DNA from 3 places in the Neorhizobium sp. P1_A6 genome. Region 3 is predicted to be linked to each of the others. Evidence: riboswitches for the same ligand, from Rfam matches in the RefSeq annotation. Region 3 holds a riboswitch; each other region holds the start of a gene.
What was found. A riboswitch is a leader RNA that binds a small molecule or an ion and turns the genes downstream of it on or off. The one in region 3 is predicted to bind cobalamin.

Region 1: it holds a riboswitch for cobalamin, as region 3 does, so the genes downstream of both, AC1D3C_RS05875 ((2Fe-2S) ferredoxin domain-containing protein) here and AC1D3C_RS23605 (DUF1636 family protein) in region 3, are expected to answer to the same signal.
Region 2: it holds a riboswitch for cobalamin, as region 3 does, so the genes downstream of both, bluB (5,6-dimethylbenzimidazole synthase) here and AC1D3C_RS23605 (DUF1636 family protein) in region 3, are expected to answer to the same signal.

What each region holds. Positions count from the first base shown of each region.
Region 1 is NZ_JBFTZM010000002.1:367,555-370,810, forward strand. Features, by position in the region: gene AC1D3C_RS05870 (ABC transporter substrate-binding protein) at 1-1,073, opposite strand, end outside; gene AC1D3C_RS05875 ((2Fe-2S) ferredoxin domain-containing protein) at 1,091-1,879, opposite strand; cobalamin riboswitch at 1,979-2,173, opposite strand; gene aztD (zinc metallochaperone AztD) at 2,320-3,256, opposite strand, start outside.
Region 2 is NZ_JBFTZM010000003.1:185,808-189,063, forward strand. Features, by position in the region: gene AC1D3C_RS07750 (NADP-dependent malic enzyme) at 1-586, shown strand, start outside; gene AC1D3C_RS07755 (hypothetical protein) at 735-1,436, shown strand; gene bluB (5,6-dimethylbenzimidazole synthase) at 1,437-2,123, opposite strand; cobalamin riboswitch at 2,218-2,409, opposite strand; gene AC1D3C_RS07765 (TolB family protein) at 2,437-3,256, opposite strand, start outside.
Region 3 is NZ_JBFTZM010000013.1:137,236-140,491, forward strand. Features, by position in the region: gene cobN (cobaltochelatase subunit CobN) at 1-440, opposite strand, end outside; gene cobW (cobalamin biosynthesis protein CobW) at 458-1,495, opposite strand; gene AC1D3C_RS23605 (DUF1636 family protein) at 1,492-1,902, opposite strand; cobalamin riboswitch at 2,011-2,249, opposite strand; cobalamin riboswitch at 2,309-2,537, shown strand; gene AC1D3C_RS23610 (CbtB domain-containing protein) at 2,575-2,760, shown strand; gene AC1D3C_RS23615 (CbtA family protein) at 2,774-3,256, shown strand, end outside.

The sequences.
Region 1 (3,256 bases), on a different contig from region 3:
AGCATGGTGACGAGATCAGGACGCTGCGGATAGGTTATGACCAGCAGACGCAGCGGCTTGCCGCCTTTTTCGCGCATGCCGCCGCTGCCTTTTGCCCAGCCGGCTTCGTCGAGAAGCGCTGCGGCCTTGGCAGGGTCGGTCGGGCGTGCCTCTCTGCCCGCAAAGGGGAAATAGGAGGCGTAGGCGCCGGTGGCGGGGTCGCCACCGTTGATCGCGGTGGCAAGCTCCTTGCGGTCGAAGGCCAGATCGATCGCCTGGCGCACTTTCACATCATCCATCGGCGGCCGGGCAGTGTTGAAGAAAGCGAGATACTGGTATCCGACCGGGAACGGCTTGATCGCCAGATCAGGGTTTGTCTGGAGCCGGCTCACGACTTCCGACGGCAAGCCGAAAGCCAAATCGAGCTCGCCGGCTTCCAGCGCCAGCGTCAGGGTCTGCGCATCACCGAACTTGCGGAAATTAACCGGCGAACGCTTGTCGGCGCCGGCAAAATGCGCGTTAGGCTCGAGCGTGATTGAGGCATCCGCCTTGAAGCCCGAGATTCGATAAGGACCGCTGAAGACGGCGTTGCCGGCCGCGGTGGGTTTGTACGCGATCAGCGGCCATTCGGCGAAGAGCGCCTGGATGAAAGGCGCCGGCTTTTCGGTTGTCACCTTCAGCGTCAGGTCGTCGGCCGCCTCGAATGTCAGCTTGCCACCGGTGGCGAGCGCCGCCTTGTTGCTGGCAAATGTGTTGTCGAAACCCGCCGCCAGCGCTTTGGCTGTCACCGGCGTGCCGTCGGAAAACAGGCGGCCGTGTTTCAGGGTCACGGTCCAGGTCAGGTCGCCGGTGCGCTGCGCCTTTTCGGCCAGTTCAGGCACGAGCTTGCCGTCCCGATCGACGGTGAAGAGGTTCTCGCCGACCCCGTGGCTGACCAGCGCCCAGCCGTTCGAGCCCTTGGCCGGGTCCGTGCCACTGGTGATGTAGGTGGCGCCGACGCGAACCGGCTCGGCTGCAAAGACAGTGCCTGCGGTGACAAAGATGGCGGCACTGAGCCAGGCGGCGGCCAGGCGCGATAGAGTGTGCGACGTCAATTCTCTTTCCTCTTGTTCTATTCGGATGGGGTGCGAAGCCGCTGCTTGCGGCCCGTTGGGTGATAGGCGAAGTCCTCGACGATCCCACCGCCGAGTAGGTGCTCGCCGATGATCCGGTCGATCGCATCTTCGTTGACGCCGCCGTAATAGGTTCCTTCCGGAAATACCTGCAGCACGGGCGCCAGATTGCAGGGACCGAGACAGGTGGATTTTGCGGTCATCGTGCCGTCGCCGGCAGTGCGCAGGTTCTGCCGCTCCTGCTGGTTGCGCAGATGTCCCCAGATCACATCGGCTCCGGCCGCGTTGCAGGGACCGCCCTGGCAGACGAGCACGCGGCGTTTCTGGGCCGGCACGAGCGATCCCTCGGCAACGGGCGGCGTGTCGGTCTGCGGCACGTCCAGTGCTTCGGCGGTTTCGAGCAGTTCGCCTATCAGCCGCGCCATCAACGTGCTCGAGGCGATATCCCGGGTGATCGAAAGGGCCGGCCAGCGCCGGCTATCGGCCGCTTTCCAGCGCTTCAGCGATTTCGTCAGCCAGATAAGGAAGCTCGGCTCCATGGGCAGGACGAGCGGCACGATAACGACGGTTTCGGCATCCTCGTCGAGCAGATCGGACAGCGCGTCGCGCAGGGAGGGGGTACCCTGTTCGGTAAAGGCGACCCGAACCGTTCCGGCTCCGGTCACGCCAGCTGCAAGTTTTGCGAGCCGTTGCATTTCCAGATGCGGCGATGCCGCAAAGGCGGATTTCGCAATCAGCAGGACGGCGCGCCCGGATACGTTCTGGGAGGATAATCCCTGTGGTTTCACTGCCTTCGTCTCACTCAAAGGAGGAGGCAGCAAAAATGAAGGTTCCGGCAGGCACAGATAGCCCGACGAAACCGTCATTCCTGTGGCACACCCCGACCACGGAACTTCTATCGTCAGGCAGGTCTCCTGGCTCGCGGGTCAAAGCCTTGATCGCCCGTCTTCCCGGCATTGGCTGCCAGTGACATGTTGGGCGAAGGGCTCACCGCTCACAGTTGCGGGACAGCTCCGGTTTTGACCGGATTCCCTCTTAGCTTCCGTCCGAGGACGGAAGAACCTTGACGCCGCGAACTTACACGGCCTCCTCTGCCTGTCAACGCTGCACCTCAACCCGTCGTCTCGCAGGTGATCAGGAGCCGGGGAGGGCATGTTGCATCGTCATCTCCCGATGAAACGATCTGGTCCGGAACTGCCGTTGCAATTGCGGACCGAAGGATATCGCCTCAATGCGAGGCACCGGAGCCGCCGACGGCAACGATCGTAAAGGGTTTTCCTTCGACGGGGATCGTGCGGACTTCCTTCAGGCTCTCCGCATCGACGATGCGAACCAGCGAATGCCGCGGATCGGTGATGGCGACATGACCGTCCGCGACGGCAAGACGCGGCCGCGGATCACGCCAGTGACCGTCCTTGCTGTAGGGCTCGGTGACTTTTCCCTTGCGAACGATCTCGCCCTTGATCACATCCAGCACATGAAGATCACCGTCCTCCGTCAGGATGTAGGCACTGCGCGGCGTTGCTGGGTCCAGCAGGAAGTCGACGCGGCGGGTGGGCAGGGCGATCAGCCGGAAGTGCTTCTCGCTGTCCGGATCGATCAGGACGATTTTGTCCTCGCCGTAGTTGCCGAGGAAGAACTGCATTGCCTTACCGCCAAGCAAGGTACCAGTCGAACCTTTCGGCATGTCAGATGGGTAAGCGAGCATTTCCAGTTTCGGTCCATCAAGTCCGCCAGGACGGGCGACAAGAACGCCTTCCTTGCAACCGAAAGCAACCAGCAGGGATGAAGTGGCCTCGCCGTGAAGATCGGTGCATTTCGCGACGTCGCCGAGCTGCCTGCCCGTCTCGTCAACGACGCGAAGTCCGACCCGCGGCGGCAGTTCGTCGGGCTTGGTTTCGACTTCGGTGTTTGGAACCGACACCAGCACGAAACGACCCATCGTTACCGCTACGCCGTGATGCGGCTTCGTCGTGTCGATTGTCTTCACGTCAGCCCTGCCTTCGAGAAGAGCCGCTTCGTCGATGATATCCGCCTTGCCGCCTCGATCGTAGAAGAGGATCGCATGGTCGTCATGCGGAACGACGTGGAAAGGACGCTTGCCCTCGAAAGTCACGGGCAACAGCCCCACCTCGGAGACCTCCAGGTCCCGATGTTCCCCGTGA
Region 2 (3,256 bases), on a different contig from region 3:
CCAGATCATCGGCAAGCGTCCGGGCGTCTGCGCCTTCTCGGGCCTCAGCCTGGTGATTTCCCAGCGCGGCGCGATGTTCTTCACCGACACGTTCGTCAACTACAACCCGTCCGCGCAGGAAATTGCCGAGATCACCATTCTGGCGGCAGAGGAAATCCGCCGGTTCGGCATCACCCCGAAGGCGGCGCTGATCTGCCACTCGAATTTCGGCTCGCGCGATTCCGAGAGTGCGCAGAAGATGCGGGCTGCCCTGAAGCTGGTGCGCCAGCGGGCGCCGGAGCTGGAAGTGGACGGCGAAATGCAAGGTGGTTCGGCATTGTCGGAAACGCTGCGCAAGCGGGCCATGCCGGACAGTTCGCTGACCGGCGAAGCCAACCTGCTGGTTTTCCCGAACCTCGATGCGGCAAACATCTCGCTTGGTCTCGTCCGCAACCTCACGGACGCCCTGCATGTCGGCCCCATCCTTCTCGGGGCGGCCCAACCGGCGCATATCCTGTCGTCCTCGGTCACGTCGCGCGGCGTGGTGAACATGGCGGCGCTCGCCGTCGTGGAAGCATCGCAACCCAATCTGCAATTTCAATCCTGAGTTGCATAATTCTCTCGATGCGATGATTTGAGCCCCGCCCGGGGCTCAGCCGGCCCCTGGATAGATTTCACCGTGCGGTGATCGCGGCTTTATGAGATTATCAACCGGCACGTTCCATGATGGCATCTTCTACTAACTAAAGGAGAGGATGCCGGAATTGCCGATACCGCTTCGCGGCCTGCTGACCATACCGCTCTTGTTTTTGCCTGCCGCAGCGCTGGCGGGAGACCCCGCCGTTTGCGCAGCGCTTTACCGGAAACTTGGAAACAGCCCGGAAATCATCGGCAACACGTCTGCGGCGCGCTCCTACGCCCAGCAGCTCGGCGAATATAATGCCGACATCCGTGAACTGCGGGTCGACATGCGCCGCGCCGGCTGCGGCAACGGCAGCGTCGTAGTTCTCGGCGGCCCCAATGCCGAGGTCTGCGGCCAGATGCGGGATGCGCTGGGAAGAATGGAGCAGAGCCGCGACACGCTGATGGCAGAGCGCAACGGTTCGCGGCAGATGATCCTGCCCTCGGAAGAGCGGAATGCCATTCTCGCCGCCATTCGCGAACAGCGCTGCATCCCTTCTTTCGAGCCGCTGCCGCCTGTAGTCGACGACAAGCGAAAGGTGCCGGGCATCGAGCTTCCCAGGCAAGAGGAGCCTTATTCCGGAATTACCAACCTGCGCACCCACCCGCCGCAAAAGCCGCAGGCGACCGCAGTCCCGCCGCCAGTGCTCACACCACCGCCGGAGCGGCCATACGACCCAAGCAAAAAGGTGCGCACCGTCGGGCCGACCTTCCTGCCCGAAGCGGGTATCGATCTCACCAATCCGAAATCGGCAGGACCGCAGCCGCAGCAATAGTCAGCGGCCGTTCCATCGGTCCTGAAAGATCAGCGCGTCCAGGCCCAAGCGCTGGCGCCAGCCCTTGAGCGCCAGTTCGGGTTCGCCGTAGAGCCGATCGACGTAACCGAGGCAGAGCCAGGCGACGATCTCGACGCGGTCGGGAATGCCGAGCAGCCCGCGCACGTCCTCGTCGCGGAAAATGCTGACCCAGCCGACACCGACGCCCTCGGCCCTTGCCGCCAGCCAGAGGTTCTGCACGGCGCAGACGGTCGAATAGGCATCCATGCGCGGATTATGGGTCCGGCCGAGCACGACCGGACCGGCGCGGTCCGGATCGCAGGTGACGCAGATCGACAGCGGCGCCTTGACGATGCCTTCGAGCTTGAGACTGCGATAGAGGTCGCGGCTTTCCTCGGCAAACATCTCCACGGCCTCGTCATTCGCACGCGAAAAGGCGGCCCGGGCGGCCTCGCGTACCGCCGGATCGCGGATGAGGATGAAATTCCAGGGCTGCATGAAGCCGACCGAGGGTGCGGCATGGGCGGCGCCGAGCAGCCGCATCACCAAGTCGTCCGGCAGCGGATCGGGCAGGAACTGGTCGCGCACGTCGCGGCGTGTCTCGATCGCCCGGTAGACGGCGGCGCGTTCGACCTTGGAAAACTCGCCTGCAGGCAGCAAGGCATGCGCGAAAGGATCAGTCTGCATCGTCAAGTCCCCAACAATGCCGTCGCTCCCTTGCCTTCCCGGCTTGAAGCCTTTGGGCAAAAAGAGGTTCGAAACCTTTCCGCCGTCCGCGCGGGCTGGTCTATCTTGTCAGGCCGGTCTTCTGACTTGGCTTCATCCGCCTGCACCGCCGCCTTCCCGGAAAAATCCCAGTGGCTTTAAAATCCTGCGGCCGAGCGTCCACCTCACAGCGTTGGGCACGTTCCGGTTCCACCCCGGATTCCCGATTCTCCGGCTTGTCGCCGGCACCTTACAGGATTGTTTATGCCCTCACGCTATCTTCGGCGCAAGGCGTTCATGCGACAGGGAAATAGCGCACATAGGCAAACTCATCGCCATCAGGCGACCAGTTCGGCGAATTCATCGTGCCTTGCCCGCCGAAAAGCTCGAACAGCGTTTCGACATTGCCGCCGTCCATGTCCATCAGCCTGACGCGGACGTCAAGATCGCGCGGATGGTCGAAGACATCGGCGTCGTAGGAGACAAAGACGATCTTGTCACCCTTCGGTGACGGATGTGGAAACCAGTCGCCGTAACCGCCGTCGGTGATCCGCTCCGCGACGCCGCCTGCGGCCGGGACGCGCCAGATCTGCATCAGCCCGGTGCGACTGGAATTGAAGTAGATCCATTTTCCATCCGGCGAATAGTCTGGCCCGTCATTGCGGCCCTCGCCGAATGTCAGCCGCGTCTCTGCGCCACCTTCGATGCCGATGGTATAGATGTCGAACTCGTCGCCGCGGATGCCGCAATAGGCGAAGTTTTTTCCGTCCGGCGACCAGCCATGCCAATAGGACGGCAGATTCCGGGTCACCAGCCGCGGCACGCCGCCGCCGGCGGGAAGCACATAGATCGTCGACTTGCCGAACTCGACCTTGTCGGAAATGGCGATCAGCGAACCGTCCGGCGAAATGCCGTGGTCGTTGTTGCATTGGCGGGCAAAGCCGGTATCGACCGGTTCAGGCCCGTCATCACCCGCCGGTGACAGACGATAGATCAGGCCCTCGCTGTTGAGCATCAGGTAGCGCCCGTCCGGCGACCAGTTGGGCGCCTCGAACAGGGCTTCCGTCTGCCAGACCACCCGCATCGCCCTCGTCCGGATATTGAAGATCTCGACG
Region 3 (3,256 bases):
TTGGCCGGCCCGCCTTCGCGGAAACAGCTCAGGATGCCGGCGATCCGGTCTTCCGAAACGGTCGAGGCGACGGTCAGCCGTTCGTCGCGGATGCTGCATTCGCCGGGCAGCAGCGCCAGCGCGATCTTTTTCCGCTTCGCCATGTGCGAAAGTTCTTCCACGCCATAAGCCCAGCGGTCGTAACCGCCGAGAATGCGCACGAGGATGACCTTGGCCTGGGTAGCCGTCTTCTCGATCCAAAGATCGACCGACATAGGATGGCGAAGGTCGGAGAGATTGGTGAGGCGGAGGCTTGTCAAATCCGGACCCCAGACGGCCGCAACGCCGTTCAGGTCGCTGCCGGAAAAGGATAGCACCACCACGTCGGCCGGCGACTGATTGAGGTCGACCGGTTCGATGAGGTCGTCAAGCGACGACGATGTGGTGGCGAGTATGTGCATCCTTCCCTCGGGCCTTCTTATGCGGCCAGCATCCTTTCGATCGCGGCGCGGTCGATGCCTTTTTCGCCGATCACGACGAGGCGGCTTGTCCGCGCTTCGCCGGGTGCCCAGGCACGGTCGAAATAGTGGTTCACGCGCGATCCTACCGCCTGAACCTGCAGGCGCATCGGCTTGTTCGCGACTTCCACGAAGCCTTTTATGCGCAGCACGTTTTCGGCTTCGGCCGTTGCAGAAATGCGGGCGGCGAGCTGTTCGGCATCGGTGACGGCGGCCAGATCGACGACAAAGCTGTCGAAATCGTCGTGATCGTGGTCGAGTTCGCCGTCGTGATGGGTCTTGCGGTTTTCGATATCGTCTTCGACGGCGAGGCCGAGGCCAATCAGTACGGCGGGATCTATGGCGCCATTGGCGGCCGAGACGATTTTCACGGCACGTGGCAGATGCGCGGAAACGCGATCCCTGGCGGTCGCGAGGCCGGCAGCATCCAGGAGGTCGCTCTTGGTGAGCACGATCATGTCGGCGCAGGCGACCTGGTCCTCGAACACTTCCTCGACCGGATCGTCATGGTCGATCGAGCCGTCCGCGTCGCGCTGCGCTTCCAGCGCCTCGTGATCGTCGGCAACGCGGCCTTCGGCGAGCGCCAGTCCGTCGACCACGGCTATCACCGCATCGACCGTCACCCGTGCCTTGACGTCAGGCCACTGGAACGCCTGGACGAGGGGCTTCGGCAACGCAAGGCCGGAGGTCTCGATGAGGATGTGATCGACGCGGGGTTCGATGGCCAGGATACGGTCGATCGCCGGCACGAAATCGTCCGCCACGGTGCAGCAGATGCAGCCGTTGGCAAGCTCGATGATGTTGTCTTCCGGGCAGCTTTCGATGCCGCAGCCCTTCAGGACGTCTCCGTCGATGCCGACATCGCCGAATTCGTTGACGATGATCGCCAGCCGCTTACCCTTCAGGTTTTCGATCAGGTTGCGGATCAGCGTGGTCTTGCCGGCTCCCAGAAACCCGGTAACGACGGTGCAGGGAACGCGGTCGAACGAAACGCTCATGATGGCATGTCCTCATGGTGATGAAAGGGTGGAATACGGGCCGTCATGCCCTTGCCGCGCAGGCAGGTCGGGCGGCCGCGAAGGGGAAGGAAACCGCGCTCGTCCTCGGCCAGCATCATCGCGCCGGTGACGATATCCTCGACATTGTCGAGCGACAGATGGCCGAAGACATAGGACCAGCCGCTCTTGTGGTTGAAGGCGGCACTCGGGCTTTTTTCGCAATTGGCAAGGCAGGTGACCGGCTTGACCGCCAGCGGTTTGCCGCTTGCTGCTTCACGCAGCGCCGCGATCAGCGCGATGCCCGGCCGGACTTCGCCGTCGGATGCGTCGCGGCAATTGGTGCAGACGAAAATCGTCACATCTGCCGAGCCGGCGGTTGCCGGATCATCTGGTCGGTGGTCACTCATCGGTCAGCCGCGTTCCCGCCGGGGTCGAAAAATCGGGGCGCGGAGCAGAAGGTCGAAAATCCCTCTGCGGTGATCGAGAAACTTCCTCCGGAGCACCCCGCCCGGTGAAGCAAAATGAATCGGACGGCAGGTCTCCTGGCTCGCGGGTCGTCGCCATTTGCCTGCCTTCCCAGAAGTCCGTTGGCCGGATTTCCCAGTGGCTTGACGGCCAAATGGCCGTTTTAGGCAATGGCTCGCCGCCTACAGTTGCGGGGGCAGCCGCGGCATTGATCCTGAAAAGGGATCGCACCGCATTCTCTCTTAGCCCTCCCCGTTGCCGGAAAGGGACCATCTCTCTTCAAGTAAGCCCGGTCGCAGGCCCATGTCAATGCGTCGCAAAGGCGATTGCCGTGACGCCGAATTCGTCTATAGTGACCGAGCCTATGGTGCCCGAAAGGGTTTTAGAGGGAATGCGGTGCGACGGAATTCTGCCGTCCAACCCGCGGCTGCCCCCGCAACTGTAAGCGGAAAGTCTTCGACCAAAACGGCCGTCCGGCCGTCATGCCACTGGGAAATCCGGCCAACGGACTTCTGGGAAGGCGGGAGAAGGCGTCCGATCCGCGAGCCAGGAGACCTGCCAGAGGCGACAAAGAACGTGAACGGCCCTCGGGTGGAGGGCGAAAGGACGAGACCATGGTTACGAATTCTACTGCAACTACTGCAACTGCAGTCACCATTTCCGCCTCGAAGATCATTCCCCTCAGCATGACGGCCCTGCTCGGCCTGTTCATCGTTGGCTTTGTCGGCTTCTCGCATCTGGAAGTCGTCCACAATGCCGCGCATGACACGCGCCACTCGCTCGCCTTCCCCTGCCACTGAGGAGTTCTCCCAAATGTCGTTGTTTCGCAACATCGTCTTCACGGCGGTGATCGCCGGGCTTTTGTCCGGACTGCTGCTGACCGTGATGCAGAGCTTCTCCACCGTGCCGCTGATCCTGCGGGCCGAGGTGTTTGAAAATGCTGCGCCCGAGGCCGGCCACAGCCATGACGCTGCACCTGCCGCAGGTGCCACGGCATCCGCCGCCGAGCATCACCACGGCGAAGAGGCCTGGGCTCCCGCCGATGGCTTCGAACGTTTCATTTACACGCTTGCGGCGGACATGCTGTCGGCTATCGGTTTTGCCCTCGTCCTGATCGCTGCTTCGGAAGCGTTCGGCGGCTTCAAGGGCTGGCGCGGTGGCCTGATGTTCGGCATTGCCGGCTTTCTCACCGTCATCCTTGCACCCGGCCTCGGCCTGCCGCCGGAACTGCCCGGCATGCCGGCTGCGGAACTCGGTCCGCGCCAGATCTGGTGGGTCTCGACGGCTGTCTGCACG